Linked DNA regions of Pseudobacter ginsenosidimutans. The protein of the gene in region 2 interacts with the protein of the main gene of each other region in a pairwise test. Links are inferred from orthologs where the notes say so. Each region holds a gene or a part of one and is shown on either strand. Other genes may lie near its edges.

Region 1 (16,210 bases), 3.0 Mb from region 2 along the record:
CTGCTACCCATGTATACGAGAGAAGAAATATCGAAGATCAAACAATCCTTCTGGGCTGCATTCGGCAGCTACATGAAGCCCATCCAGTCGGCCGATGGTCTGCCTGTTACCTGGCTCAATTACAAGACCGGCGTGAATGGCATCAGCTTCAAAATGGATGCAGACCGCGATCATGCCATCATCCTCATCTCCCTCTCCCATAAGGATCCTGAAACCAGACAATCACATTACCAGCAATTCAATCAGCTCCAGCCCATGCTATGGGAAGTATTGAAAGAAGACGACTGGACCTGGAAAGAAAATGAAATGGACTGGTTCGGAAAAACCACCAGCTCCATCAGCAAGATGCTCGAAAATGTAAATGTGCTCAGGCAATCTGACTGGCCCGCAATCATCTCCTTCCTCAAACCACGCATCATTGCCCTGGACGAATTCTGGAGCATGACAAAGCCGGCTTTTGAACAATAAGCTACAAAACCTGCCTCCTCATCCGTTAACTCAAATGCCTCATCCGTAAAGTCAGGCGCCACATTCATTCCTTCAATCGGCATCTTTGTGCAAAGCCCCGCTTGAATGAGGATCTCTTTTATTCATGGTTTCTGTCTCCTGCTTGCGCTAGGCTGCTGCTTACCGTTATTGAGGGCGCAGCAGACCAGTCAGTGCGACAGCTGGGCCACCACCCTGGCCAATAAAAAAGGAACGGTCACTGCGCTCTGGGACGATATCGAACCATTCATTTACATGAACAAAGCCGGGCAACTTTCCGGAGTGGAATATGAGATCATGGAAAGCCTGAAATCATACCTGCAACTGAAATACAAGATCGGGCTGGAGATCCGCTGGATGCGGGCAGGCAGCTTCCACAATATTTTCAGCAGGGTGAAAGAAAGTAATTGCAGCGGGCTCTTCGGCTGGTCCTATTATTCCATTACTCCCGAAAGGAAAAAAGAAGTGCAGTTCACCATGCCCTATATGCCGGATGTGAATGTGCTGGTCACCAACAACCTGGAACCCATGTATGCCAGCCCTAAAGAATTCACCGGACGTCTCCGCGATATGCACGCATTCACACAACCGCAAACCACCATGGAAGAGGATGTGATGATGCTGCGCAACAATTTCTACCCCAGGCTGCCTCTCTCCTACGCCAAAGATGATTACGAGATCATGAAGGCTGTTGCCAACCATAATAACAGTTTCGGTTATGTGCCATTGTCTGTTTACATTGTTGCATTACAAAAAGATATTCGTGTAAAACGGCAACAGGTGCTGAGCAGCCACCGGCAAGGATTTGCGGCCGTGATGCCGATCAGCTCGGACTGGAAGCCTGTGATGGACGAATATTTTTCTTCGCCACTTTTCAGAATGAAGGCAGGCGCCATCATTGCAAAATATCTCGGCACGGAAGTGAAGGACCTTGTGTTTGAAGACAGCCTGTTGATGAACGGCCCTGCTGCATCGGACCTCGTATCGCTGGAAAAAGAGATCGTCACCAAAAGGCTGATGGACACCGTTGTTGAAGTACAGCAACAGGGCGCACTGCGCAATATCCTCATCATCCTTTTCGGCTCGGGCGTGCTGATGAGTGCTGTGCTCTACAGCCGTTTCCGAACAAGACAGAAACTCAACGCCCAACTGGAACAGCAGAAGCAACAGATAGAACAAATGAACCAGTTGCTGAAGATGAAGATCCTGCAAGCCAGGCTCAACCCGCATTTCCTGTTCAACTCGCTCAATTCGATCCAGTATTTTATTGCCGGGGGCGATAAAAAAGTGTCGTTGCAATACATCAGCCGCTTTGCCGCCTTCCTCCGCAAAGTGATCAACTATGGCGATGAGCTCAGCATTCAGGTGCAGGACGAAGCCAGTCTCCTGCGCGAATACCTCTGGCTGGAGCATTGCCGCTTCTTCGACAAATTCGATTATGAGATCACCGTGCATCCATCAGCCAGCCAGGCCAGCATCCTGCCTTTCCTGACGCATTCACTGGTGGAAAGTGCACTGTACAAAGGCATACTGCACCTCAATAACGGGCATAAGGGAAAACTGGACATTGAATTCCTGGGTGAAGCAGATTCTCTGGTGGTGAAGATATCCGACAATGGCTGCAACCGCACCATCAGTCAAATAGTGGAAAACAGGAAAGAGCATGTTAACGGTGATGAACAAATGCTGATGCGGAGGATTGAACTTTTCAATGCGCACAATCAACGGAAGATAACCGCCAGCGCGGCAGACAATCATCAGTCCGGTGAACAGCACCGGCATGTGGCCACGCTGGAAATACCACAACCTTTATTCGATCTGAACCAAACTTAACAACCTTAATTATGAAATACCAGGCAATCATCGTGGAAGATGAACAACTGAACCGCGATTTCCTGCTGAACCTTTTACAGGAATTTTGTCCGCATATCGAAGTAGTGGCCACAGCTGCCTCCGTAAACGAAGCCGTGGCCGCCATCAGGGCACATGATCCGCAGATCATTTTCCTGGACATAGAGCTGCAGACAGCCACCGGCTTCGATGTACTGGAACTGGTGCGAGACACAAAATTCGAGATCATCTTCACCACCGCTTACGATCATTACGCTATCAAAGCAATCCGCTTCAGCGCCATCGACTACCTGCTGAAGCCCATCAATTATGAAGAGCTTACGCGCGCCGTGAGCAAGGCCATTGAATCATTGAAAGTAAAACAACAGGACGATCGCCTGGAATTGCTCATGCGCAATGTGCGCATCCCATCGGGAGATGATTTTTCCATCAGCCTGTCTACAGCAGAAGGCATCGAATATATTCCATTGCAGCAGATCAGTTACCTGGAGGCAAAAGGTCCATACACCACTTTCTTCCTGAAAAGCGGAAATCATATGATCGTGTGCAAACATTTGAAAGAATACGAAATGATGCTGACCGAGCATGGCTTTTTCCGGTTACACAATTCCTATATGGTAAATATGAAAGAAGTGAAAAAAATGATACGTGCAGACGGAGGTTATGCCGTGATGAACAACGATGCCATGATCGCCATCTCACCCAGGAAGAAAGATGAATTCCTGCAACTGATGAGCCGGCGGCTGGTGTAAGCATCCTTCAACTTTATCCCATTCAAGATGTCTAACGCGAACCATATTCTGGAACAACAATTCAGGCTGCTGCAGCAGGAGAACGAAATGCTGCGCAGTGGCCGGTTTCCGCATACCAATGCTGTGAATGTGCCCGAAGAGCTCCGTCCGGTTTTCAATGTGGCGGAAGGAACCGTACGGGAATATTTCAGGGATTTCAAAATGGATCCCGGCTGCGGCACCATCGAGATCAACGACCAGCGCTATGTGCTGGTGCGCGCCTCCGCCTTTTCCAAAGGCTTCCTGGAAACGATACAGGGGTTGTATGCAGACAAAGGCCCCAGCGAAGCCTTCGCCATCGGCCGTAATTTCCTTTTCGACTATGCGCATGTGATAGGTACCCATGATGCCCGTGACTTCCACCAGAAGATGAACCTCACTGATCCCATCGCGCGACTCTCCGCCGGTCCTGTTCATTTCGCCTGGTCCGGCTGGGCTTTCGTGAACATTCATCCTGAAAGCAATCCCAGTCCTGATGACGATTTCCTGTTATTGTATGATCACCCCTATTCCTTTGAAGCAGATAGCTGGATCCGTGCAGGTGCAATAAGCAAGGAACCTGTATGCGTTATGAATTCCGGTTACTCCTCCGGCTGGTGTGAAGAAAGTTTCGGACTACCGCTTACCGCCGTTGAAGTGAGCTGTATTGCCAAAGGCGATGCCAAATGCAGTTTCGTGATGGCGCCGCCACACCGCATACAGGAACACCTGGAAAAAATAAACAGTAAGAAAAAATATGCTTCGCGAAAACAGTACAATATTCCCACACTCTTTGAAAGGAAAAAAGTAGAAGAAGAAATGGAAAGATCGAAAGCCCTGGCAGAAGAATCAGCCAAAGCAAAAGATGATTTCGTTGCCAATATGAGCCATGAGCTGAGAACGCCACTGGGCGCCATTCTCGGCTTTGCAGACCTCTTGCAGAAAACCGATCTCGATCCCGTGCAGCAGGAATACCTCGAAGCCATCCACACTTCAGGAAAGAGCTTACTGAGCATCATCAATGATATCCTCGATCTCTCCAAACTCGATGCCGGCAAATTCATCATTGAATCCGTTCCCTTCAGCATACCCGAACTGATGCATTCCATCCAGGTGATGTTCTCGCCCAGAGCGGCAGGCAAAGAGCTCCGCCTCAGCTGCAGCGCCGATCTCAGCATCAATTACCAGGTGACCGGCGATCCCATGCGCCTCACGCAGATCCTGGTGAACCTGATCGGCAATGCCATCAAGTTCACGGACAATGGCAGCGTGGACGTGAACTGCATCGTCAGCCGCGAAGACCATGATTCACTCGAGCTGCATTTCACCGTGCGCGATACAGGCATCGGCATCGAACCAGAAAAGATACACAGCATCTTCGATCGCTTCACGCAGGCTGAATCACATATCACACGACAGTACGGCGGCACAGGACTGGGACTGGCCATCACCAAACAACTGATAGAATTGCAGGGAGGGAATATCCGCGTTAAAAGTGAAATGAACAGGGGAACAGAATTCCATTTTATGATCCCCTACAAAAAAGCACAGGAGCAGCTGCATCCAACACATACGCCATCCAATGGCGCCCCCCGCTCCTTCGGCAGTTTCCGCAGGATCTTGATTGTGGAAGATAACCTGATCAACCAAAAACTCACCTCTACTATCCTGCATCACAATGGCTTCGAGGTCAGCATCGCGAAGAATGGCAGAAAGGCCATAGACTTACTGAAGGAATCAGGATTCGATCTTATCCTCATGGATATTCAGATGCCAGTACTCGATGGCTACCGCACCACACAACTGGTCCGCGACGAGCTCCATATCGGCACTCCCATCATCGCCATGACAGCGCATGCGCTTAGTGGTGAACGTGATAAATGCCTCAAAGCAGGTATGAATGATTACCTCGCCAAACCTTTCAGGGAAGCCGATCTGCTGGACAAAATCGCGTATTGGGCATCGTTAGCAGAAGGAAATCATGATTCTACTCATCCCAACTTTAAAAGGATCGATCTCAGTTTCCTGCTGGAACAAACGCGCAACAACAAAACTTTTATCCGGGAAATGATCCGCATCTTCCTGAAACAATATCCCAAAGACAGGGAAAAACTGAAAAACGCGATTTCGAAACAAGATTACAGGCAGATCTATAAAACGGTGCATGCGCTGCGGAATACAGTGGGATTGTTCGGGCTTTCGTCCTCTATCGGCAATCCCTTACTGGAAATGGAAAAGCTGGCGCTCGCCAATGAAAAAGTGGAGAATATTCAGCAACTGCACAACAAAGTGTTGCCGCTATTCGAAGAAGCTGTAAGAGAGCTGGAATTGTTTAAGGATAATTAGAGAGCTGTCAGTGGCTCACCTCCCGGCGAGTGACCGGGCACACTCAGACAATATTCACCTCGCGTTCCAATACAACACCGAAGCGCTCTTGCACACTGTCCATAATTTCTGTGCTGAGTTCATAGATTTCAGCGCCACTTGCATTTCCATAATTCACCAGCACCAGCGCCTGTTTCTCGTGGCAACCGGCATCGCCTCTTCTGAAACCTTTCCAGCCGCATTGCTCTATCAGCCAGCCGGCGGCTAATTTCACTGAGCCATCGGGGTTAGCATACCCAACGATACCGGGGAAATTCTGTTTCAGTTGTTCGTACTGTGTAGCAGGCACAGAAGGATTCTTGAAGAAGCTGCCTGCATTACCAATCTTTGCAGGATCCGGTAATTTCGAGCTCCTGATATGGATCACCGCATCAGCAATGGCGCGGATGCTGAGTTCTTTCACGCCCATTCTTTCCAGTTCCTGTTCAATTGCGCCGTAGCTGGTATTGAATTTCGGTGTTTTATTCAGGCGATAGGTCACATTGAGGATCACGAACTGGTCCCTGTAACGACCTTTGAACACACTTTCGCGATAGCCGAATTCACAATCGTTATTGGTAAAGGTTACTACCTTTTTGTCTTTGAGATGGAAGGCTTCCAGCTCTTCAAACACATCCCTGATCTCCACTCCGTAGGCGCCGATATTCTGCATGGGGCTGGCACCAACATTACCCGGGATGAGCGAAAGGTTTTCAAGTCCGGCCCAGTTCCTTCCGATGGAATACTGCACAAACTGATTCCAGTTTTCGCCAGCGCCTGCTTTCACATAGTAATGCGTGTCGGTTTCACTTACCAGTTCGATCCCCATCAGCTCATTCTTCATCACCAGGCCATCGAAGTTGCGCGTCAACAAAATATTACTTCCACCTCCCAGCACAAGTTTTGCAAGACTTCCATCGTCAGACAAGGCCGTCAGCTCCTGTAATGTATCAAGAGTTCCAAATGTGGAAAATTGACGGGCTCTTGCATCGATACCCATAGTGTTGTATTGCCTGAGTGAAATATTTTCCTGAATTTGCATATAGCTGTGTTACCCGCAAAATAACGAAATTATGCACACACAAACAGCGGTCGTATTAGGCGCCACAGGCATGGTAGGCGGATTATTGGTGCAGCAGTTGCTGCAGAATGATCTGTTCAGCGCCGTTCGTATCCTTGTAAGGAAGCCTGTTTCCATGCAGCATCCCAAGCTGGAAGTGAAACAGGTGAAATTCGATGATGCTGAAAGCTTCAATGATGGCCTCGGCAAAGCCGATTCCATTTTCTGCTGCGTGGGCACTACACAGAAAAAAGTGAAAAACGATAAGTCCGCATACCGGAAAGTGGATTATGATATTCCTGTAACGGCTGCACAGCTGGCACTGAAGAACGGTTTCAGAAAATACCTGCTTGTATCGGCCGTTGGCGCCAATCCCAATTCAGCCAATTTCTATTTACAACTCAAAGGTTCAGTGGAAGAGGATATCAGTTCTTTACCATTCGAGAGTACGCATATCTTCCGGCCTTCACTGCTGATGGGCAATCGAAATGAAAAAAGGACAGGCGAGAATATCGCACAGGTGGTGATGCCACTCATCTCCTGGACCATGATCGGTCCCCTGCGTAAATTCAGGCCCATCACCGGCGAAAAAGTGGCCAGGTCCATGATGAACGCAGCCCTCTCTCCCCTTACGGGCCTGCACGTTTACCAATATGATCAGATGAAATGATTTACTGCGTGTCCACATCGGGAATGATCACCACGCTGCGGAATCGTTTGTCGTAATGCAATACTGCTATCTGGTCCTGTATCTGTTGTTTGCACTGCTGGATCAGGGCTGAATCTTTCGGTAGTTTGAACATCAGCTCCATGAGGTATTGATTGCGTATACGGTTCACAACCGGCTCTGCCGGACCTATCATGTATTGCCCGTATTGCGGTTTCAAATATTCGGCCAGTTGCCTGGCAGCACCGTCCACCAGCTCTTTCGATTTGTTGCGGAATGTAAGTAAGATGATGCGCGAGAAAGGCGGATAAAAGAATTGTCTTCTCGCTTCGATCTCTGTATTGAAGAATGCAGGATAATTGTGCTGTTGCACATAATGCAAAACAGGATGCGCCATCTGTGCCACCTGGATCATTACATGGCCTTCTCCGTCTTTCCGTCCTGCCCTTCCGCTCACCTGTTCCATTAGTTGAAATGCGCGTTCATTCACGCGAAAGTCAGCAAAGCTCAGGAGACTGTCAGCATCCAGCACGCCAACAAGATTCACATTCTCGAAATCAAGTCCTTTCACCACCATCTGTGTTCCAACGAGTACCTGTATGCGCTGTTGCTCAAATTGCTGGATGAGGTTATCGTGGGCAGTCTTGCCGCGCACACTGTCAACATCCATCCGCGCCACTTTCACGCCGGGCAGTTGCTCTTCCACATGCTCTTCGATCTTTTCCGTACCAAAATTCTGTTGCAGGAAATGGTGATTGCCGCATGCCTGGCAGGTGTAGACGATCGGATACACGGTGCCGCAATAATGGCAATGCAGTTTATTGGTGTTCTTATGGAAATTGAGGCTTACATCGCAGAACTTGCAATGCGGTATCCAGCCACAGGTCTGGCAAACCTGGTAAGGACTGTAACCGCGCCGGTTCTGGAACAGGATCACCTGTTTGCCTGCGTCCAGCGACCGTTGAATGGCCGCCTTGAGGTCGGGCGTGAGGATCACTTTCTCTTTGTTCAGTTTTGGTATTTTCTTGATGTCCACCAATTCAATGGTAGGCATCTTCACTCCACCGAAACGTTCTGCCAGTTCTACGAAACCGTATTTCTGTTGCTGCGCATTGTAATAACTTTCCACGGAAGGTGTGGCGCTTCCCAGCAGTACTTTTGCTTTGAAGAGGGAGGCATAATATATCGCTGCATCACGCGCATTGTATCGCGGCGCAGGTTCCTGTTGTTTGAAACTGGGATCATGTTCTTCATCTATCACTATCAATCCGAGATCTGTGAAGGGAAGGAAGATGGATGAACGGGCGCCGAGAACCACTTTCAATTCTCCGGTCTTTACCTTATTCCATATTTCTATCCGCTCGTTCTGGTTGAACTTGGAGTGATAGATCCCGATATAGCCGCCGAAATGTTTCTGCAATCTGCGGATGATCTGGCTCGTGAGTGCGATCTCGGGAAGCAAATAGAGGACCTGCTTGCCCTGGCGGATGGCATTTTCGATCAGCCTGATATACACCTGCGTTTTTCCGCTGGCCGTTACACCATGCAGCAGGGTCACTGGTTTTTGTTCGAAGCTTTGTTTCACTTTTTCATAAGCTTCTTCCTGTGCCGGAGTAAGTGAGAAGTCTATTTTGATATCTCGTGGAAGATAGAGCAGCCTGTCTATCTGGCGTTTTTCCAGCCAGAGTATATTCTTGTCAACAAGCCCTTTGAGCTGCGCATCGGAAGCCCCGCTTTTTTTCAGCAGTTCCGATTTGGTTACTTCGCCCTGTGTTTTCTGCAGGTGAAGATAGCTGAGCAGCAGCTCCATTTGTTTTTCGGCACGTTGCAGTTTTTTGTCTTCATTCAGCAGATCGGCCAGCGCATCCTCGTTATCGTAAGCTGTGTTCAGCATTACGAAAGTTTCTTTCTTGGGAGCATAGGTTTCTTTCAATGCCTCCCAAACCGAGCAGACCTTTTTTTCGATCAGCCTCTTGATAACGGGATATACATGTGATGAATCCAGCACCTGCTGTACTTCAGGAACCTTGAGTTCTTTTTTGATGAGCAGGGCTTCCGCCACCAGGAATTCATCATGGTCCAGCTGCATGAAATCTTCTCCATATTCTTCATTGAATACGATGGTGGTTTCGCTGCTGAGTTTGAAATGCGAAGGCAGTGCGGCGGCCATCACTTCTCCTTCGGAGCACATATAATACTGGGCGATCCAATGCCAGAGCTGTAACTGTTGGGGATAAACGATGGGCTCCACATCCAGCACATTGAGTATTTCCTTGGGCTCGAAAGCCTGTGGCATTTCATCATGCAGCGTGCGGATCACGCCTGCATATTTCTTGTTCTTACCCAGCACCACTTCCACACGAACGCCGGGCCGAACCTGTTCACGGAACCGTTCAGGTACGCTCCAGGTATAGTTCCTGGGTAAGGCCAATGGTATGATAACTTCAGCAAACAAGATTCAAATGTAAGTCAGAACATCCGGTTTTTAATCAAGGTGTTGGCTGCCGTTCGCCGGAGGCGAACAAATACAGGTCATTCGCCGGATGCGGGCAACTGCGGCACTTCGTGAATCCATGCTGCATTATATTTCCGGAGTGCGTCAGCCATGAGGTTGTACACTTTTTCTTTCAGTGCCTGCACGTCTTTGGTAGTAAGCCCTTCCACCGGAACGGGTTCAAGAAAAACGCTGCGGCTCTTTCCCGGGTTCAGTGAGAAAATACTTTTATAGTGTTGCCTGGCGTAGGTATCCAGGAAGAGAACCGGTTTGATGGGTGTTTGCGTTTCGATGGCGATGCGGAAGGCGCCATCATAAAAACCACGAAGTGGTTCATGCGATTCATTGAATGTGCCTTCGGGGAATATAAAAATGGAAATCCCTTTTCTGATAACTGATTTAAGCACACGCACACTTTTGGCGCGGCCTTCGGCGCTGGACCTGTCAACCGTTACGGCAGCATTCCGGTAAATGAAACCGAATACCGGCACTTTGCTCATTTCGGCTTTGCCAAGAATGCGGATGGGCTGCCGGATGGTTTTTACGATCACGGGGATGTCCAGGTAGGAAATATGATTGGCAACAAAAATATATTGTTGTTTTTTATCATGCGGGAACTGGAAGATATTCCGGTGAATGATCCCGGTGAGGAGGAACCAGGCGTCTGCCCAGAACTGGCAGCAGCGGTAGATGAAATTGCCTCCGCTGATCTTTCCGAAAAAGGATGCTACGATCACTATGGGGAAAACCAGTAGCATCAGCACAACGAAACAGATCGCGGCATAGAGGAAGTAGAGGCCTTTAATGGGTAATAAAAGATACTTCATCAGGGTCGAAAACGTAAATATAATAGATGCGTTCGAATACCTGCAATAAACGGTTTCCTGGATACAGGTTTTAACTTATTTACAATCGCAGGGCCATTCGGTATCGAGATCGATCACGGTGATCACCACCATTCCACGATCGCTGGGTGCGAAGATGATCCGCACTTCCTGACCGTCCTTCGTTTTGCCTTCGAGTGCATATTTGGGATCCGGGCGGGCGGCGGGTTCGCTTTTGCGATCATTGATGCGGCCATTGAGGAGTATATCGCGCACTTCGGCTTCATCTATATGGCGGCAGCCCATGCGGCAGCGGGCATGTTTGGTGAAGATGAGCTTTTCGGTGCGGCGGTTGAATCCTTCCCTGCGATTGGGCTCATCGCTGGGTGGTTTGGAGGGATCCCGGCGGGCGGGATCATTATCCCGCTTGTTATCAGTACGATTATCGCGCTGCTCTTGTCTATTTTTCTCTTTTTCCTGTTTCCCATTATTATTCCTGATAAAAGTGGTTATCAGTACAGCAATGAATACAACCACAGCGATCAGATATTTGTTTTTTCCGGGCTTCATTCAACCTGTTTTGTGCAATTTAACGGCAAAAGATAAACTATCCTATCTTTGCGCCCTGATGGAAACAAAAAGAACAGTAGCGTTTCATACCCTCGGTTGTAAACTCAATTTCTCGGAAACCTCTACCCTGGCGCGTATGCTGGAACAGGATGGCTTCGAGAAACGTGCGTTTGAAGACCTGGCGGACGTGTACGTGATCAATACCTGTTCTGTTACCGAGAATGCCGATAAGGAATGCCGTCACCTTGTACGCCGCATCCAGCGCAAGGCCCCGCAAAGCCTGGTGGTGATCACCGGTTGCTATGCACAGCTGAAGCCCAAAGAGATCGCCGATATCCCGGGGGTAGACCTGGTACTTGGCGCCGCCGAGAAATTCAATATCACTCAACACCTGAAAGAACTTACCAAAGGGAATTCCGCCCTGATCTGCAGCTGCGATATCGAAGATGTGAGCGGATTCAACGCTTCCTATTCAAGCAACGACCGCACCCGTACTTTCATGAAAGTGCAGGACGGCTGTGATTACAACTGCTCTTTTTGCACCATTCCCATGGCCCGCGGCAAAAGCCGGAGCGATAATGTTGACAATGTAGTGAAACACGCCACCCGCCTGGCAACCGAAGGGGTAAAAGAGATAGTACTGACAGGTGTGAACCTGGGCGATTTCGGCAAAGGCGCCGATGGCAACAAAAAACATGAAGAGAATTTCTTCGACCTGGTGAAAGCGCTTGACCAGGTGGAAGGTATTCAACGCTATCGTATCTCCAGCATCGAGCCCAACCTGCTTACCAACGAGATCATCGAACATGTTGCCAACAGCAATAAGTTCATGCCTCATTTCCATATTCCGCTCCAGAGTGGCAGCAATAAGATCCTCGGACTGATGCGCCGCCGCTACAAAAGGGAATTGTATGCAGACCGCGTACAACTGATCAAGACCCTGATGCCGCATTGCGCCATCGGAGTTGACGTGATCGTTGGCTTCCCCGGCGAAACTGAAGCGGATTTCAAAGAAACATTCGACTTCCTCCATTCACTTGACATATCTTACCTCCACGTATTCACGTATTCAGAGAGAGACAATACCAAAGCGCTGGAAATTACACCGGTAGTGCCCATCGAAGTAAGGCACGAACGCAACAAGAGCCTGCGCAATCTCTCCTACATGAAAATGCAGTATTTCACCCAACTTCATGCCGGACAAACACGTAAAGTATTATTCGAGATGTTCGACAAGAACGGCATGATGGAAGGATACACAGACAACTACATAAAAGTGACCACACCCCACCGCGCCGAATGGGCCAACCAGGTGGTGGAATGGAAATTGTAATCCTGCATATAGAACCTTTTCCTGCGATTTACTGTTATAACATTCAGTCATGAAGAAATACCAGGTCACGATACATTTTGAAATGGATGATGATTTTACGTCCCTGGTCCCCTCCCACCGTGTATACATCAATACATTGATCGAGAAAGGGATCATCGATCAGTATGTTGTGAGCATGGAATCGCAGCGTGTATGGATCACATTCACAGCTGAAGACAAGGAAGATGTAGAGGATTATCTTCAGCAATCCCCTCTTTACCGGTACTGGAGTTGTGAGATCGATGAGCTGTTTGTGGTAGACGGCCAGCATTACAGATTACCGGCCGTTCGTCTCAATTAATACACAAGCATATACTTGTAGTAGGCCGGGAATTCCCGGATTAGTCCGACAATATCTTTCCAGAAATAAGCGCGGGAGTGATCTGTAGCTACATTTTCAAATCCGAGTTTCCTTACAATATACCTGCATCGCAGCACATGGAACCAGCTACTCACCACCACGGCTGACCGAAAATGTTCCTGCTGGTCCAGCGTTATGAAATTCCTGGCAGTGAGATAACTGTTGTCGCCTTTATTATCAGTGAAAATATCTTTTGCCGGTACGCCCTGCTCCACTAAATAATTGCGCATGGCATCGCCTTCGGGATAACCGGACTCTCCTATTCCTCCACTCACCATGATCTTTTTTACCTGCTGGTTACGGTAAAGCCTAAGCGCAGCATCCACCCTTCCTTTCAGCCAGGGGCTCAGGCTGCCATCGCTGTAGGCTTCATTGCCGAGCACGATGGCCACATCGGCCTGGGTCTTGAAGTCCTGCAGCCCCACAATAGCAGCCCAGGTACAATGCACCAGCATCCAGAGAAAAATCAAAGAGAAACAGCGTTTGAGTAATCTTACTATCATGAACATGAAGTGTAGGTTCGGCCCTTTGGGGTCCTGTTTAATTTTTGTTTACGATTTTTTTCCCCGGTTACCGCCAGGAATAATCCTTCATTTCCAGGAAGCTTTTTTCCTTCGCCTCAGGTATCCTCCATTGTCTTCAGGACCCCGCCAGCGTTGGTTAAGGGCTGATGGTTTTCTTTCTTGCAGGCTGTATACGAATGAGTTGAAAAGAATTACAACCCCAAGTTTGTAAATCCATATCAGGTATCAAAAAAACGGAAGCAATTTTTTTGTGAAAAAATATCTTAGTACCTTTTTCCGGCAATTGTGAAGCAATTCTCCGACTCAACACCTTATCCTGAGGGGCAATCTATACTCTGACCTCGTATTTCCGTACCTGCCCTTGTGCGGGAATGCGACATTTATTGACAAAAGAAAGAAAACTGAAGGTTAGCAATAACCGTAAATGGCTGCGATGTTACAGGCAACGTTCAACATCCACCACAATTTAGCGCTATGATCAATTCTACGCACCTGCTTCACATCCTCATTATTGAAGATAGTCCGAGCGACTTTTACCTATTCAATGAGTTCCTGAGATTAACACAATTACAAGTTCAGACACTGCATCACGCCAATTCACTGGCAGAAGCCATTCCTATTGTGGACGAATATCAGCCAGACCTTATCTTCCTGGATTTGACGCTGCCAGACAGTGAGGGCATCGAAACCTTCAAACAATTGCACCAGCGCGCTTCCCATATCGGTATCATCGTACTGAGCGGGCTGGATGATAAACAGATTGCGCTGCAAACCATCGCGGAAGGCGCGCAGGATTACCTCATGAAAGGCGAGTACGATGAAAAGCTCCTCTCCAAGGCAATCCAGTACAGTATCGAAAGAAAAAAGATCCTGCAGGCCGTGGTAGAAAATTATGAACGATTCAATACGCTCATCAAAGCCACCAACGATACCATCTGGGAATGGAACCTCAATAACCAGCAGATCACCTGGAATGAAGGCATTACCACTACTTTCGGTTACCCGGCATCGAAAGTAAAGCCAACCACATCCTGGCACCATAAGAATATCCATCCGGACGACCGCGAAAGGGTACTGGACCGCATCGCACGCTGCCTCAGTGATGGGCTTGACCAATGGGAAGATGAATACCGTTATCTCACGGCAGACGGGCAATACAAATTCGTGTATGACCGTGGGTACATCCTTCGCCGCGACCAGAAGCCTTACGGTATGATCGGCGCGATGCTGGATATCACAGAGCGGAAAAGAAAACAGGAAGAACAGATCGAAACACAGAAGCTGATCACCCGCATCACCATACAAACACAGGAACAGGAAAGAAGGGAGATCGGCCTGGAGCTGCACGACAATATCAATCAGATCCTTGCTACTGCCAAACTTTGCGTGGACATGGCCATCAATGAGGATGATATCAGCAAGGAGCTGCTCTATAAAAGTTACGACAGCATCTCCAGGGCCATCAACGAGATCCGTTCTCTTTCCAAGAACCTTGTACCTCCTTCCCTGGGCGATATCGGTCTGAAGGAAGCACTGCTTGAAATGATCGAGAATATGACTGTTTCACCAGGTCTCAGGATCAAGATCAAAGCCAACGACCCGCATGTGGAGAGTTTGAGCAATAACAAAAAGCTCATCATCTACAGGATCGTGCAGGAACAGGTGAACAATATCGTTAAGCACGCAAGGGCCAGCCTGGCGGAGATAGAGCTGAAAACAGATCAGCATTCTACACATCTCGTCATTAAAGACAATGGGATCGGATTTGAGCCGCGGAAAAAAGGCAAAGGTATTGGCTTGCATAATATCCTCAGCCGCGTGGAAATGCAGAACGGCAATATGGAGATCATCAGCAGTCCCGGAGCCGGATGCACCCTGAAGATCGTGATGCCGCTCTGAGCGGCTGATCAGAATTTTTCAGGGAAATACTCCTGCAGTACATCCATCAGCATTTCTGTTGTCAGTGGCTTATTCCTGAACGCCGCGATCATATTATGATTTTTGGCTTTCACTTCATCTTCAGGATTGTAAGAGGTAGTGAGCATCACCACTACAACCCGGGCTTTCTGGTCTGGCGTGAGCTTCTTGTATTCATCCAGGAACTCCCAGCCATCCATGGCCGGCATATTGATATCGAGAAAGATCAGGTCGGGTGATGCCGCTCCATCTTTCTCAACAGGTTCTGCAGTAAGGTAGTCGAGGGCGTCAGTTGCGCTTTGTTCAACCTGAACGGTCTCAGCGCAACTGGCTTCATCGATGATCATCTTGTTCAGAAAATTAGTGGGCTCGTCATCATCGATAAGTAGGATGCAGTTTAATTTACGTTTCATAATCTCTGTGTTTCGGAGATGGTGAAGAAAAAGGTGCAGCCTTCATCAGGCACAGATTCCACCCAGATCTTACCTCCGTGTAGCTCTACAATTTTTTTGCAGTAGGCAAGGCCGATACCTGTTCCTTCGTAATCCGATCTTTTATGCAGTCTTTTGAACAGCACGAAGATCTTCTCATGAAAGGCTGTATTGATGCCTATGCCATTGTCTTTGAATGAAAAGATCCAGGATCCGTTATCTTTTTCAGCTTTCACCATAATTACAGGATCGCTGTTGTTTTTTCTGAATTTGATCGAGTTGCTCACAAGGTTCTGGAACAGTTGTTTCATTTCTGTTTTGTAACCTGTTATCTGCGGCAACGGCTCGGATTGAACCGATGCGTTGGTTTCGCGGATACTCTGGTCCAGATCGTGCAGCACATCCTGCAACAGTTCGTTGCAGCATAGGGTCACCAGCTCTTTTTCCTTACCAAGCCTCGAATAGTCGAGCAGGTTATGGATCAGTACCTTCATGCGGTCAGACGACTGCGAAATATAA
Region 2 (15,958 bases):
TCCACTTCGAGATCACGAACAACAGGGCCGGGAAATCCATCCACGTTGATCTTGAAGAAGGAGGCTGCTCCACCGCCGAGCGATACTTCGCTGATGCGGAGTTTCTGATCGTTCTGGTTGTAGATACGGAAGAACTGGGTAACGGAGCCTGTTGAAGTGAACAGGGTATCGAAATGAAGTGAATCGGAAGAAGTGATAACGGTAGCGTTACCTGTAATGAATGAGTTTTTCTTGCACGCGCTGGCAGTGATAAGCACCAGCAGTATGGCAACAAGGATTTGTTTCATGCAGCTCAAAAATAAGGTTTTCATTTCATGGCGCAAGCCAGGGTACAGATGCTGAGACGGGCGTCGGGAGCTTTGAGCAAGGCGGCTCCACAGGCTTCCAGGGTGGCGCCTGTAGTGATCACATCGTCCACCAGCAGCAGGTGTTTACCGGCAACAGCTTCCGGAGCCTGCAGTATGAAGCTGCCGGCAATGTTCTCCCATCTTTCTATCCTGTTCTTATGCGTTTGTGATCCCGTGGAGCTGATACGTGTAATGATATGCTCCAGCACCGGCCGGTTGATCACTGCGCCGATGCTATTGCTGAGAATACCGGCCTGGTTGTATTTCCTTTTTTTCATTTTGTGTTTGTGCAATGGCATCGGTATGATGGCATCGATACTTTGGAAACGGCCGGATTGTAAAATGGCTTCTCCCATCCTCTTTCCAAAATATTCTCCGATCTCCTGCCTGCCTTTGTATTTGAACTGGTGCATCAGTTCCTGTATCAGGGATTGCTGCGTGTAAAAGTAATGGCTGGCTGCGTTGAGGAATGGCAGCCGGCCGGCAAGTATCTTTTCCGTGGCATTTCCTGAATGCGGGTAGAAATCGGTTGCTGGTAATCGTTGGAGACAGGAAAAGCAGAGCATCTGGTCCCTACTCACCGCGTCAGATCCGCATCCCTGGCAGGTTTGCGGGAAGAAAAGCTGAATGAGTGATTGAGCGGCTTGCCTGAACTGCATAGGGATGGTTAACCGAAAAGATAGCGGTAGAGTTCTTCAACCCTTGCCATCTGTATTACTTCAATATTGAAGGATTGCTGACTGATTGCTTTTTGGGTGTATTTGGAAACGATGATCTTTTCAAAGCCGAGTTTCTCTGCTTCGGCGATCCTTTGTTCGATCCTGTTCACGGCTCTGATCTCTCCGCTGAGACCAACTTCACCTGCGAAACAAATATCATAGGGAAGCGGAATGTCTTCATAAGAGCTCAGCAATGCGGAGAGAACGGCGAGATCGATGCTCGGGTCTTCCACTTTGAGTCCGCCTGCGATATTGAGAAAAACATCTTTGACTCCGAAATGGAAGCCGCCTCTTTTTTCAAGTACGGCCAGGAGGAGCTGAAGCCTGCGCAGGTCGAAACCCGAAACCGTTCTTTGCGGTGTTCCGTAAACCGACTGGGTCACCAGGGCCTGCACTTCCACCAGGAGGGGGCGCATGCCTTCGATGGTAGCGGCAATGGCGATTCCGCTGAGCTGTTCCTCCTTCTGGCTCAGGAGGATATCGCTGGGATTGTTCACGCCCCGCATCCCGTCTGCCCCCATTTCGTAGATTCCCAGCTCCGCGGTGCTCCCGAAGCGGTTTTTGAGGGTCCGGAGGATGCGGTAAGCATAGTGTCTGTCGCCCTCAAATTGCAGTACAGTATCCACCATATGTTCCAGTATTTTCGGGCCCGCAATACTTCCATCTTTTGTGATATGTCCGATCAGGAAAACAGGAATATGCGTGTCTTTCGCGAAGCGCTGGAATTCTGCAGTGGTTTCGCGGATCTGCGAAACACTTCCGGGAGAAGAATCTATGTAAGGGCTTTGAATGGTTTGAATGGAATCTACTATTACCAGGTCTGGTTTCAGTTTTTTGATCTCCTGGAAAATAGTTTGTGTGAGGGTTTCCGTGAGCAGATAAAAAGAATCGTTCTGGATTTTCAAACGGTCTGCGCGGAGTTTGATCTGTTGATCGCTTTCTTCCCCGCTGATATAAAGTGTTGTAATGTTTTTCATCTGCAAAGCGATTTGCAGAAAGAGCGTAGACTTACCGATGCCTGGTTCGCCGGCCACGAGAACAAGACTTCCGGGAACAATGCCACCGCCTAAAACCCTGTTCAGCTCTGCATCTCCGGTGATGATGCGTTCCTGTGCATTACTTTTTATTTCATTCAGCGCGATCGTTTTTGCTGTTCCGTTTTTCTCATCATCGTTTTTCCATTGCTTCTCTTTTTGGGAAACATCTTTATGGATCACTTCTTCAATGAAAGTATTCCAGTTACCACATGAAGGACATTTACCGGACCACTTTGGACTTTCATAACCACAGTTCGAACAGAAGAAGGCGGTTTTTATTTTACTCATATGATAAAGATACGTTGGGAAGGATCAATTTCCGGACTTCAAAACGGAATGAACTTGTTTGACGTAGCGAAGAAAAAAAACGGGATGATGTATGAACGAAAAAAAACTGAAATGCATTTCAAAAATGATATTCGAAATAGAAAAATGAAGAAAGAATTTTTGATAGAAAAAATGCGGGGAAAAATGATAAAAAATGAGGTGAGAAAACGAAGAAAATCTGAGGTGATTTTTTAAAAAGTAAAAGGGCCAACATTGCTGTTGACCCCTTACTTACTAACCCATTAAATTCTTGCACTAAATTACAAATTCACGCCACATAACAAAATTATTTTTTAGGGTTGTGAATAAATAATAATCGTTATGAGGGATACATTTTAATGCATATATAATATTGTAAATCAATTGATTAAATTATTTTTGACATATCAGGGCAAGGCAACGGTGATAAAATGTCAGCCATGTTTTTTTGATTAGATTTGAGGTGACAAAACTGCTCGTTTTCAACCCCTGACATGACCAAAAATCTGAAAAAAAATTTGGTAATTCTTTTGATATTTAATTAGAATATTCATCAAAAATCCTAGTACAAATGACACCATCGATTTTGATAGTTTCCCTCGTGTTTCTTGGTATCAGTATGTTAGTTTCCGGGGTGTTAAAAAGTAAGTTTAATTCTTATGCAAAGATCCGGTTATCCTCCGGTCTGACCGGTAGTGAAGTAGCCCGGAAGATGCTCCGGGATAACGGTATATATGATGTTCAGGTGGTATCTGTAGACGGCTTTTTGAGTGATCACTACAATCCGGCCAATAAAACCGTCAATCTCAGCCCCGATGTATATAATGGAGTGTCTATTTCAGCGGCAGCGGTAGCTGCCCACGAATGCGGCCACGCCGTACAACATGCTACCCAATACCCCTGGCTGAACATGCGGAGCAAGCTGGTTCCCGCGGTGCAACTAAGCGCCAACCTGGTGAACTGGGTATTGCTGGTGGGGGTGATCATGGTCCAAACCTTCCCTCAGTTACTGCTGGTAGGCATCATTCTTTTCGCTCTAACTACCTTATTTTCAGTGATTACGCTCCCTGTGGAGTTCGATGCCAGTAAAAGGGCGCTTGCCTGGCTGCAGCAAACCAATGTTACCACAGCCCAGGAATACCCCAAGGCCAAGGATGCCCTGAAGTGGGCTGCCACCACATATGTGGTTGCCGCGCTGGCTTCCATCGCCACCCTGGTACAATACATTTTGATCTTTTTGGGTGGTAGCCGGAACAGGGATTAAAGAAACACAGCAATTTTTTAATATTCTGGTAAAGCCATGCAGCATCCTGCATGGCTTTCCTGTCTCAGAATGATAACAACACAAGCTAACGATTGCTGACTTATACTTTTTCATGTTAACGTTGCCATTTTCCTGAAGAAGGAAGATGGTATCCCGGAAACGGGGATACTCTTACTCAAAACCAAACTGCAAAGAAAACTCTGGCTAACCACCGGAGTTTTTGATTTTTAGGGGGGCTCAGTTTTTTCGTTTGACAATTGTCAAAAGAAGGGGCGGCAGAAATAGATTTTAATACTTAATGTCCGCAGGATTAATTGCCTGGAACGTTCAGGGGCATTTTTTAAGCTGTTTTGGCGAAATGCCACGAATTCCACCTTGCTGTTTTCCTTCGCCAATAATGCCTCAATTTCGTTTTACGGGCGGTAGAACAAATATCCTCCAATCGCTTTCGTTCATAAAAATGCACAGTTACAATTCTTCCTGGCACAGTTGCTAGTTTCTTATTGTTCTACCGATGGGAGGGGTATATCTTTACTCCCGTACATATACTTTGTACAGGGCTGGTTCATTGTATATAATACATCCGGGCAACTTTAGGGTTGCCCGGTTTATTTTATGTTCCTTCCTGCCGGAATATTTATGGGATTATTTCTTTCACTGGATTTTACCCGGTTCCTGCTCTGCCGCGTTCATTCATTGCCACTGTAGCCGGCAGGCGGCCGATCGGTTTGGTTTCGCCAGCAGAACAGGTAAATGGATCAGGCATTGATGGTCTCAAAGGCTATCGCTTCAATCAGCAATAAGGAGCGATCCCGGTACCGGTCAGGTGATCAATAACGTTAGTGATGCATACATGCATAGCGTTGACGGTATTCACATTACCCGGACAACTATGCGAAAATCAATTGATCAGTCAAAGAGAGTAGAAGTCATCTTACGCTGGTTATGTTTTGAAGATGATACTGGATAACTGACTCCGGGCAATTACTCATGGAAGAGTTTTGTGGTGCTGTTTGTTTTGAGATGGTTTCTTCTCAGAATTTCCCGGTATAGTTCCAGCTTCTATCAGTAAATATGTTCAAACAGCAACTGTTTACATTATGGGATATTAAGATTCGCCTGATGAGTGCGTGGCGATCTTGCTGCATTGCCGCAGAAACAATGCTGTTGAGCTGCTGATTTACCCGAATGATCATTGCTCTTCTCCTGAGCATCCTCCAGTGAAGAAGATCCCATCTTTTCTTACGAAGAGAATCACGATAAAAGAAAAACGGCGCAGAATTTTCTGCGCCGTTCATTTTTATAATTTGATCTCTTCGTCGTGTTTATCAAAGAAGTGGAATTCCGTGAGATGGTAGTTTGTGTTTTCTCTCATTTTTACTTTACGGCCATATTTGAACCGCCATTTCCACTGACGTGAACTGAACCATTTGCCTTTGGTGAGATAGGCGTACATGATCGGGTGTACAACCAGAGCAAGATCTTTGTGCTGGTGGGTGATGAGATAAGAAAGATTCTTTTCAATTTCATCTTCCAGCAATAAGGTAGACGAGATCTTACCGGTTCCCGCGCAGGTGGGACAAACTTCTTGTGTATTGATATTCACTTCCGGCTTCATTCTTTGCCGGGTGATCTGCATGATACCGAATTTGGAGATCGGCAGCACAGCATGTTTTGCTCTGTCGGCTTTCATGAACTCTTCCATCGCATCAAGGAGCTTGCGTTTGTTCTCGGGGAGTTTCATGTCTATGAAATCCACTACGATGATACCACCGAGGTCGCGCAAACGAAGTTGTCTTGCGATCTCAGCTGCAGCTTCGAGATTTGTTTCCAGTGCGTTCAATTCCTGGTTATTGCCAACAGATTTGTAGCCGCTGTTCACGTCAATTACGTGGAGGGCTTCTGTGTGCTCGATGATCAGGTAGGCGCCACTGGGGAGGTTCACTGTTTTACCGAAGGCGGCTTTCACCTGTTTGGTGATACCGAACTGGTCGAAGATGGGCAGGCCATTATTATAGTAGGTAACGATCTCAGATTTTTCAGGAGCGATACGCTGGATATAGTTCCTGGTATCGTTGAAAAGGTTTCTGTCGTTCACTACTATCCGGTTGAAATCTTCGTTGAGCAGATCGCGAAGGATGCTGGTTGTTTTGGTCTGTTCACTCAGGATTTTGGCGGGAGCTACGGCGCCTTTGAGGTTGTGCTGGATGGTTTTCCAGGTTTCAACCAGCATGGAGAGGTCTTCATGCAGTTCTGCCGTATTCTTACCTTCAGCAGCAGTACGAACGATAACGCCGAAATTTTTTGGTTTGATCGCTTCCACGATCTTCTGCAGGCGTTTGCGTTCATCCGCGGAATGGATCTTCCGGGATACCGCTACAATGTCGTTAAATGGAGTGATGACTACAAAACGTCCGGGGAGGGAGATCTCGCAACTCAGACGTGGTCCTTTGGCCGCAATGGGTTCTTTGAGGATCTGAACCAGAATGTTCGGCTTACCGCTGAGCACTTCATTGATCTTACCGGTTTTGATGATCTCGGGTTCAACCACAAAGGTGCCGAAATCGAAACCTGGTTCGGAAGTATCGTTGATAGCCTGCTGGGTGAATTTCAACAATGAACGGGCATAAGGGCTGAGGTCTGTATAATGCAGGAATGCATCTTTTTCAAACCCCACATCCACAAAGGCCGCATTCAATCCGGGGATGAGTTTCTTCACTTTCCCCAGATAGAGATCACCTACAGCAAAACTGCCATCCGCTTTTTCGTGATGAAGTTCTACCAGCTTCTTGTCCTCTAATAGGGCTATTTCTACCCCCTGAGGCGCAGCATTAATTATTAATTCCTTATTCAAGCGTAAACTTTTACCGTCTTACCAATCACCACTACAAGGAAGGTTGCTGAAGAGGTATTAATTGTCAGATATATCTTATCAGGGCGGGGAAAACTTGAATAAATGACAAGTAATGAATTCAGCTAAAAGGAAGAAGGAATGGGCCGGTGATCGCCGGCCCTGTGCAAAAAGAAAAAACTCTTAGCGATTTTTCTTCTTATGACGGTTCTTTCTCAGTCTTTTCTTACGCTTGTGCGTAGCGATCTTATGACGTTTTCTCTTTTTTCCACAAGGCATATAACACCAATGAATTAAAGTTAACAAATGATTTTTCTATCCTATTGTTTCAGCGCTTTTATACGCTGGTCAATATCTGCAATGATCTCGGGGTTACCGAGTTTTTTCTTTGCGGCTTCATACCAGTGAATGGCTTCGGACTTATTGCCTCTGCCTTCGTGGATATCTGCCAGCATCAGTACAGCTTCCAGGTTGTTGGGTTCTTTGGTGGCCACTTTGGTGAGCCTTTCGATGGCTTTATCCATCTGACCGGACATCAAAGCGCCCTGACCTAACATGAACTGTGCGTACATATTGGTGGAATCTCTCTCCGCCACTTCACGGATCTTCAGGATTCCTTCCATTGGATTGCTGCTGATATTACCGAAAAGGTAACAACTTCCCAGGCCGATTTTCAACGAATCATTATTGGGATCCAGCTCTAATCCTTTCTCAAACAACTCTTTAGCCTGTGTGGCCATCCAATTTCTCAGGGAAGGGTCAGGTTGACGACGAACCCCGTCCAAAAAGAATTGGGCAGCAAAGGTGAGGTTTTTTTGAGAATTTTCCAATTTAGCTGCTTCTGCAGTGTAATATGCATAAGGAAGCAGGGCATGGGCGGAGTCTCTCCAGAACCCAGCCATCTGCTTAAACATTTGAATCTGCTGTTCCTTCACGTCGCCGCGCACAACGGATGCTTCCAGCCGGGTGATGTACTCCTGCTGGGAAACAGACAGTTTTTGTTTGGATGCCGAAAGAATAGCTTTAATGTCGATCGCGGTAGAGTCCTGATGGGTAGCGGCGGCAACAGGTCCGGCCTTTTGAGTTGGAACTGTTCTGCCAAAAAATAAATCAGGCAGAGGAGGGCCACTCCGCCACCTACGACGATGATCTGCTGCTTTTTCACGTCAGAATAATTTAGGCAGCAAAATTACATCTCATCGTCGGGGTTTGGTTGATCTTCTTTGATAGATTGTAACTTTTTAACTTCTGCAACAAATTCTTTTGCAGGTTTGAATGCGGGAATGTAATGTTCTGGGATGTGAACCGCAATATTCTTTTTAATGTTGCGGCCGATCTTGGCGGCTCTTTTCTTGGTGATGAAGCTACCAAAACCACGGATGTAGATGTTCTCCCCCTGGGACAAGGTGTCTTTCACTTCCTTGAACATGGTTTCCAGCGTAACCAGAACATCAACCTTCGGAATACCTGTTTTTTCAGATATTTGGTTAACGAGGTCTGCCTTTCTCATGTCGTTTGAGTTTTAAACAGTTTAAAAATTTTTTTATAGGCTATTGATCGCCCACAGGGGCAATCCGCACAAAATCAATTCTTTACCCAAATTAAAAGTTAATTCGCACATTTGCAAGAAAAGTCTAAATTATTGATTATGAATTTTCAACATGCCAGGTGCGAAAAAGTTTATAGAAACACTCATTTTCAATAAGTTATTTGTCATAACTTGTGCCAACCGCAACTTTCCCTTTTGCCGGCAGAAGTTCAAAACGGGAATGGCGGGACAGCAGAAACCACAAAAAAGAAACCTGTTTTCGGATGAAACCTGATTTTACCCGGAAATTATTGCAGTGGAACAAAGATTCCAATACAAGGTCCATGCCCTGGAAAGGAGAGAAGAACCCTTACAGGATCTGGCTTAGTGAGATCATTCTCCAGCAAACCCGCGTGGAGCAAGGATTAGCGTATTATCAGAAATTCATCGAAACATTCCCAACCATTCAACACCTGGCAGATGCACCCGAAAAGGAAGTGTTCAAATGCTGGGAAGGACTTGGTTATTACACACGCTGCAAGAACCTCATCGCTACTGCAAAAAAAGTTGCCTACGAACTGAATGGTGTATTTCCTTCCACGTATGAATCCATCAAAGAACTCAAAGGGATCGGCCCATACACTGCAGCTGCTATCGCATCCTTTGCATTCAATGAGCCCAAAGCCGTGGTGGACGGCAATGTGCAACGGGTATTGAGCCGTTACTTCGGCATCTCTACTCCCATCGATACCACTACCGGAAAAAAATTATACCAGGAACTTGCCCAGGCTCTCATAGACACAGACCAGCCTGCTGCATACAACCAGGCCATCATGGATTTTGGCGCTGTGATCTGTAAACCTCAGTCACCCTTATGCGCAATCTGTGTCCAGAACCAAGATTGCGAAGCATTCAAACATGATCTCGTAAAGCAATTACCGGTGAAAGAAAAAACACTGGTGAAGAGTACGAGATGGTTGTATTATTTTATTATCGTATCTGATGATGAGGTTTATATCCGTCAGAGAAAAGGTAAAGACATATGGGAAAACCTGCATGAGTTTGTACTCTATGAGGCTGAAGGTCCCGTGCATACTGCATTTCAGGAGCTTCCCTTCCTGAATGGATTTCTTGGTGATATACCTTTTTCCATCTGGCATATCAGCAAAATGTTCAAACAGCAGTTGACACATCAAACCATTAATGGACAGTTTATTACTGTAGATATAAGCAAACCCCTTCCCACCGGATCAGGATATTTTCAGGTTTCGAAAGCTCAATTGTCAGACTATCCATTCCCGCGATTCATCAATATGTTCCTGGAAGAAACCGCCTCCCCGGCACGATTATTTTAGGCATGTGAAAGTTGGTTTAAAACCATCCATGGATACCTGTAGAACGGCCAAATAATTGTGATAATATCTCTGAAAAAAATTAACTTTAAAAGCAATTAAAACCGACAGGCGATTCATTAACATTCAAACTTACCATTATGCGCGGTGTAAACAGGGTTATGTTAATTGGAAATTTAGGACGAGATCCGGATGTGCAATACCTGGAAGGTAATATCGCAGTAGCCAAATTCCCGCTCGCCACTACCGAAACTTTTAAAGACAGGGCTGGTAAGCTCATCTCACAAACAGAATGGCATACAGTTGTGCTCTGGCGCGGCCTGGCCGAGCTGGCTCAAAAATACCTGCATAAAGGAAGTCTGGTTTATATTGAAGGTCGTTTGCGTACCCGTAGCTGGGAAGACAAAGAGGGTAACAAGAAATTCGCTACTGAAGTGGTGGGTGATAACCTGATCATGCTGGATAAACGCTCCGACTCCGGTGGCCAAAGCTCGCATACTCCCCCCACGGTGAGAACGTGGAAGGGTTCGGTAATCACGATGTACCCCCGCCCATGCAGGAGCCCTCACCAGACCTGCCTTTCTAAGAAGCCCCTTTTCCGTTACAAGTAATATCTTTACAACCCAAATCGATAATGGTCAGGCTAAAACCTTGTGCCATACACGAAAACAACCAGCAAAACCGTTGTTTTGTCTGGCAAGCTATTGATCACGCAAACCCTTTGAGTTGGACAACCTTTCTACGCTGCTTTTTACCGGAGTGAGCTTTCAGCCTTTATTACTGGCTGTAAATGCACAATCCACCACTATTCTGGGCGCCGTAATCCTGATGTTGCTCCTTCTGAGCTTCTTCGTATCAGGAGCAAAGCTCGCATTCTTCTCACTCACCTTCCGTGACGTGAACATGCTTAAAACAAAGCAGGATACAGGTTGGAAGAGGATCGCCACCCTCCTGGAAGAACCCAGGAAACTGCAGGCCTCCCTCACTGTTGCCAATACGCTGATCAATATCGCCATCATCATTCTCTCCAATTACCTCATAGACGAGATCCTGATTTTCGACGAAGCCCAGGAAGGATCAACAATGATGATATTGCTCCGCTATGCCATCAAAGTGCTGATCATCGCTTCACTTATCATCCTTTTCGGTGAAGTGCTTCCCAAGATCAGGGCCACTCAGAATAATCTCAGGTCTGCATACGAAACCTCATTTCTTGTAGAAGTACTGTATTATGTATTCCGCAGGATCGGCGACTGGATGATTGGTCTCAGCGATTCCGTGGAAAAATTCTTCGGCGGCAGCACCGCCCGCGCCAGCATTCAGCTACAACTGGAAGCCGATATCAAAAAATCGGTAACACAGGAAGGCGAACAAAAGATCCTCGCAGGCATCTATAAATTCGCGGACATCACAGTGAAACAGGTGATGCGCACCAGGCTGGATGTGAGCGGCATCGAATACGGCATCAGCTTCGGTGAGCTTAAGAAAAGAGTGGAGGACCTGCATTATTCAAGGCTTCCCGTTTACAAGGGCAGCCTCGATGATATTGTGGGTATCGTACAAACGAAAGACATCGTTCCGCATTTGCTGGAGCCCGATACTTTCGACTGGCATACCATTCTTCGCACACCTTACTTCGTTCATGAACAGAAATATATCGAAGACCTGCTAGGTGAATTCCAGAAAAAACATATCCATTTCGCAGTAGTGGTGGATGAGTTCGGAGGCACCAGCGGTATCATCACCCTCGAAGATATCATGGAAGAGATCGTTGGTGAGATCAAAGATGAGTTCGATGAAGAAGAATCCACCAATAAAAAAATAGACGACCACACTTATATCTTCGAAGGCAGCACCATGATCCACGATGTTTGCAGCATCATGGGACTGGCCGCCGATACCTTCGACCAGGTGCGCGGTGAAAGCGATTCCCTCGCCGGCCTGGTGCTGGAGCTCGCCGGAGAGATCCCCAAAGTGAACGATACCATCAACGTGGGCGACTTCGATTTTGTGGTATTGGAAATAGAAAGAAACCGTATCAAAAAAGTGAAAGTAGTAGTGAACCCACATGCAATATGAAACCAGTAGCCCTCCTCAGCCTCATCGCCCTTTTTGTGATCAGCTGCAACAGTGAATTCACTCCCAAAAGAAGAGGGTATTACCGGATCGATTTTCCGAAACATGAATACCAGGTTTTCAATCAGCCAGGCTATCCCTATTCATTTGAGTATCCCGTTTATGCCACCGTGGTAAAGGATACCACCTTCTTTGATGCGAATCCCGAAAACCCTTACTGGGTCAATATCGAGATCCCACGCTTTAATGGAAAAGTGTACATCAGCTACAAGAATGTAAACAGCAGGGATGACTTCATGAAACTGGTGAACGACGCCTACAAAATGACCTACAAACATTCCTCCAAAGCCACGGAAATAACGGATTCGGCTATGCGAACTCCCAATGGTGTTCACGGCATGTACTTCCAGGTGGGAGGGAATGCCGCCACAGCCAAACAGTTCTTCCTTTCCGATACCACCAAACATTTCCTGCGCGGCGCCCTTTATTTTGACGCTACTCCCAATGAGGACTCCCTTTCTGTTGTGAATGATTTTTTGCAGGAAGATCTGAAGCATTTGATCAATACGCTGAAGTGGAACTTGCAATGAGTGCCCGGGAAGTAACAAGGGGCCAGTTGTTTGCCTTCTGCGGGTGACCTGTATTTGTTCACCTTCCGGTGAACACTCATAGTGCATCAGCAATTTCCCTTAAATTTGCTTCATAAAACTCAATAGCGTGATAGCAGTAGACAATGTATTGATCAGTGACGATATTGCCAAAGAGCAATTTGTCTGCGATCTCTCCAAATGTAAGGGAGGTTGCTGTGAAGAAGGAGATGCCGGAGCGCCACTGGAGGAAGCCGAGCTGGACCTGATGGTGGAGCTCTATCCAAAGATCGTTTCTTACCTCACGCCTGAAGCTATCAAAGAAATCGAAAAGAAAGGTAAATACGTTTACCATAAAGAATTCGGATGGGTAACCCCCACCCTTGGAAACGACAATGAGATCTGCGTTTACGGTACCCGCGATGAACAGGGCATCATCAAATGTGCATTCGAGCAAGCCTATTACGATGGTAAGATCGGATGGAAGAAACCGATCAGTTGTCATTTCTTCCCCATCATTCAGAAGAGTGGCCGTGATGGCGACTATGATCGCATGAATTACGAGCCACGCGAAGTACTCTGCAAACCTGCCTGCAGTTTCGGTAAGAAGCTGAAAGTGCCGGTTTACCAATTCCTGAAAGAACCCATCATCCGCAAATACGGAGAAGCATTTTACGAAGCACTGGAAAAAGTGGCGAAAGACAATTTCCCACCCAAAACATAAAGCCTGGCAACAATGAGTGATATCCTCTCTTCCTTCATGGCCAAAAGCACCATCAAGGCTGGTGATCTCGAACACCGCCGTAAAGTGGCTTTCAATATCAGCAGATATGATGCTGTGGTGCCCGTTGGCAAGCAACAATTCCAGGATGTACACCTCGCCCGCGAGCGCGCCAAGAACGTGAAATGGAGAGCCATCGAAATGCTGGACCAGTACCTGGAGGAATTCGAATCCAATATCACCAGGCGTGGCGCCAAAGTGATTTGGGCAGAAGATGCCAAACAAGCCCTGGAAGAAGTGGCGAAGATCTGCGCAGAGAAGAATTGCAAAACCATCGTGAAGAGCAAGAGCATGGTAACCGAAGAGATCCATCTCAACGATTACCTGGAAAAAAAAGGAATTGAAAGCGTTGAGACCGATCTCGGCGAATACATCCAGCAACTGGACGAAGAGCCGCCCTATCATATCGTAACGCCTGCCATGCACAAGAGCAAGGAAGATGTTGCAAAACTGTTCTACGATAAGCTGGGAACCGCGCCCAATCTGAGCCCCAGTGAGCTCACACTCGTAGCCCGCGAAAAGCTCCGCAAAAAATATGTTGAGGCAGAGATCGGTATCACCGGCGCCAATTTCATCATTGCAGATGTTGGCGGCATCGCTGTTACGGAGAATGAAGGCAATGCAAGACTGAGCTGTGCATTCCCCAAAACGCATATCGTGATCTGTGGTATCGAGAAGATCATTCCTTCCGTTACCGATCTGGGGCTGTTCTGGCCGCTGCTCGCCACTTACGGAACAGGACAACGCATCACTGTTTATAATACCATCGTAACCGGGCCGAAGCAGGCGAATGAAACCGATGGCCCGGAAGAAATGTACGTGATCCTGCTGGACAATGGCCGGACCAATATCCTGGCCAACGAAAAAACAAGGGAAAGTCTTTACTGCATACGTTGTGGCGCCTGCCTCAACGCATGTCCTGTATACAAGAATATTGGCGGGCATGCTTATGGAACTACCTATAGCGGCCCCATCGGTTCTGTGATCACACCGCACCTGAAAGAGCTGGACGAATGGAAACACCTCAGCTATGCTTCCTCGCTTTGTGGCAACTGCACTGAAGTATGTGCCGTGAAGATCAACCTGCACGAGCTATTGCTGGAAAACAGGCATGAAGCTGTAGAAGAAGGCGCCAGCAGTTTCGCTGAAAGGATCGCCTGGAAAATGTGGAAGAAAGCCAGTCTCAGCCGCAAAATGATGAACATGGGCAACCAGAAAGTGAAGAATTGGGCTGCCAATAAAATGTTCAAGGGTTGGACTGCACATCGGGGCGATCTCCAGTTCCCGGAAAAAACTTTCAATGAACAATGGAAAGAGAAGTTTGAACCGAAGAAAAAATAATCCGGATTGCGCCGGATCATTGATTGGTCAAACAGCAATCTACCCAATAACCCGCAGCGGATTTCGAAACTTTGCGGTTACCCCCTGCTTCATAAGCATTCGAAATAGTAGAATTCCAATTGGATTTGATGCAGATCAATCCTGGCGGGAATTCCACTTATCTTTTTTCAAATCCCCGATACAATTATCAACCTACTTTTATATTTTGTGTAACTGATGCTGCTGCTCTACACTCATACTGTTACACCACGGTTGGAATATATCGTTGACTTTTTCAGCAGGGAATTGTTTGATGAACCGATTGAAGTAACCTCCAGCCGGGCCGCTTACAATGCCAGTATTCAACCCAGGATCAACTACTCCGGACAGGCGTTCTCCGACAATGAATTCTTCATTGAACATACCAGCCTGTTATTTGAAAAAGGTATTCGCGATCAACCCATCGAATGCTTTGAAGTGAATTTTCACAAAGCCTTTTTTCAAACCCGCGGGGATTTTCCATTCGACATTTTTGCCGCATCATTTTATCTGCTCAGCCGATACGAAGAATATCTTCCTCATAAAAAAGATGAGTATGGCCGTTATGCACATACCAATTCACTGGCGTTCCGCGAAGGATTCCTTCAACAGCCTCTCGTGAATATCTGGATGGAAGAATTCAGGAAAGCACTGCAACAGAAATTTCCAAACCTTCGCTTCAAGGGAAGGAATTTCAAATGCATCCTGTCTTACGATATCGACATGGCCTGGTCTTATCGCCACAAAGGCTTCATGAGGAATATGGGAGGATTTGCCAGGAGCATCAAAAATGGCAACTGGAATCAGGTGAAAGAAAGATGGGAAGTTGTGCGCGGTAAAAGAAAGGACCCCTTCGATTGTTTCGAGTGGCTGGACGCGTTGCATCTCTATTGCAGATTGAAGCCCTATTACTTTTTCCTCGTTGCAAAAAAACAAACCGGATACGATAAGAATACATCGCCCGATGTAAAACAATTCCAGGACCTGGTAGAATATTATTCCAACAGCTACAAAGTGGGATTGCATCCCAGCTGGCAGACGGGCGATGATGAAGAACTGTTCGAATCCGAACTGGAGTGGATGGAAGACGTTACCGGCAGGGCCATCATTCACAGTCGTCAACATTATATCCGGTTCACATTACCTGACACTTTCCGCACACTCACCAATCTCGGCATCCAAAAGGAATTTTCGATGGGATACGGTACCATCAACGGTTTCAGGGCATCCGTCTGTTCATCTTTCTATTGGTACGACCTGGAAAAAGATGATCCCACCACTCTGATGTTATATCCCTTTTGCTTTATGGACGCCAACGCTTACTACGAACAAAAATTCACGCCACAGCAGGCATACACAGAGCTCATGCAATACTACTCCACGGTAAAAAAGCTTAATGGGATGCTGGTAACTGTCTGGCATAATTCCATTCTCGGCACAGACAGTGCTTTTGCCGGCTGGCGCGAGATGTTTGAACTCTTCATGAAAGAAACAGTGTACTGGGATGCTTACTGCGACTGATCTTTCACTTTCTCCTGATTTTTGAAAGCCTTATTGATGAGGCGAACGCCAATGAGGATCACAGCTCCGCCGATAGCGATGTAGATGCTCAGTTTTTCATCGAACCAGATGGAACCGAGCAGGATCGCTACTATCGGGTTGATATATGCGTAGATCGATAACTGCTCTGTTGGCAGATGCTGTAACGCATACAGGTAAGCGATGAAGGAAACCACCGAACCGATGATCAC

What was found.
Region 1: the proteins of FSB84_RS08825 (region 2) and priA interact in binary tests that used the Escherichia coli proteins (3 or more experiments, as listed by UniProt). The link is inferred for Pseudobacter ginsenosidimutans from one-to-one orthologs.

What each region holds. Positions count from the first base shown.
Region 1 is NZ_CP042431.1:5,161,925-5,178,134, reverse strand. The notes cover bases 6,929-9,964. They hold priA (replication restart helicase PriA), read right to left. Parts: upstream 9,654-9,964; coding sequence 7,203-9,653; downstream 6,929-7,202. Other genes in these bases: FSB84_RS20330 (lysophospholipid acyltransferase family protein), read right to left, coding at 9,731-9,964; FSB84_RS20340 (NAD(P)H-binding protein), read left to right, coding at 6,929-7,201. Also shown: FSB84_RS20365 (DUF4268 domain-containing protein), read left to right, coding at 1-468; FSB84_RS20360 (histidine kinase), read left to right, coding at 574-2,319; FSB84_RS20355 (LytR/AlgR family response regulator transcription factor), read left to right, coding at 2,331-3,089; FSB84_RS20350 (ATP-binding protein), read left to right, coding at 3,117-5,453; murB (UDP-N-acetylmuramate dehydrogenase), read right to left, coding at 5,497-6,513; more of FSB84_RS20340, read left to right, coding at 6,545-6,928; more of FSB84_RS20330, read right to left, coding at 9,965-10,519; FSB84_RS20325 (DUF4258 domain-containing protein), read right to left, coding at 10,595-11,086; tRNA (N(6)-L-threonylcarbamoyladenosine(37)-C(2))-methylthiotransferase MtaB, read left to right, coding at 11,145-12,419; FSB84_RS20315 (hypothetical protein), read left to right, coding at 12,469-12,759; FSB84_RS20310 (YdcF family protein), read right to left, coding at 12,756-13,328; FSB84_RS20305 (response regulator), read left to right, coding at 13,818-15,242; FSB84_RS20300 (response regulator), read right to left, coding at 15,251-15,673; FSB84_RS20295 (sensor histidine kinase), read right to left, coding at 15,670-16,210.
Region 2 is NZ_CP042431.1:2,141,601-2,157,558, forward strand. Bases 8,507-11,290 are described here. They hold FSB84_RS08825 (single-stranded DNA-binding protein), read left to right. Parts: upstream 8,507-9,565; coding sequence 9,566-10,015; downstream 10,016-11,290. Other genes in these bases: mutY (A/G-specific adenine glycosylase), read left to right, coding at 8,507-9,407; gldE (gliding motility-associated protein GldE), read left to right, coding at 10,131-11,290. Outside these bases: FSB84_RS08780 (choice-of-anchor Q domain-containing protein), read right to left, coding at 1-287; FSB84_RS08785 (ComF family protein), read right to left, coding at 308-1,006; DNA repair protein RadA, read right to left, coding at 1,015-2,391; FSB84_RS08795 (hypothetical protein), read left to right, coding at 2,392-2,625; FSB84_RS08800 (zinc metallopeptidase), read left to right, coding at 2,981-3,673; FSB84_RS08805 (Rne/Rng family ribonuclease), read right to left, coding at 4,974-6,527; FSB84_RS08810 (tetratricopeptide repeat protein), read right to left, coding at 6,845-7,426; FSB84_RS08815 (HU family DNA-binding protein), read right to left, coding at 7,714-8,034; more of mutY, read left to right, coding at 8,337-8,506; more of gldE, read left to right, coding at 11,291-11,483; gliding motility lipoprotein GldD, read left to right, coding at 11,480-12,070; FSB84_RS08840 (DUF3109 family protein), read left to right, coding at 12,198-12,791; FSB84_RS08845 (LutB/LldF family L-lactate oxidation iron-sulfur protein), read left to right, coding at 12,804-14,189; FSB84_RS08850 (polysaccharide deacetylase family protein), read left to right, coding at 14,406-15,728; FSB84_RS08855 (DMT family transporter), read right to left, coding at 15,716-15,958. UniProt on the Escherichia coli protein: Plays an important role in DNA replication, recombination and repair. Binds to ssDNA and to an array of partner proteins to recruit them to their sites of action during DNA metabolism. Acts as a sliding platform that migrates on DNA via reptation.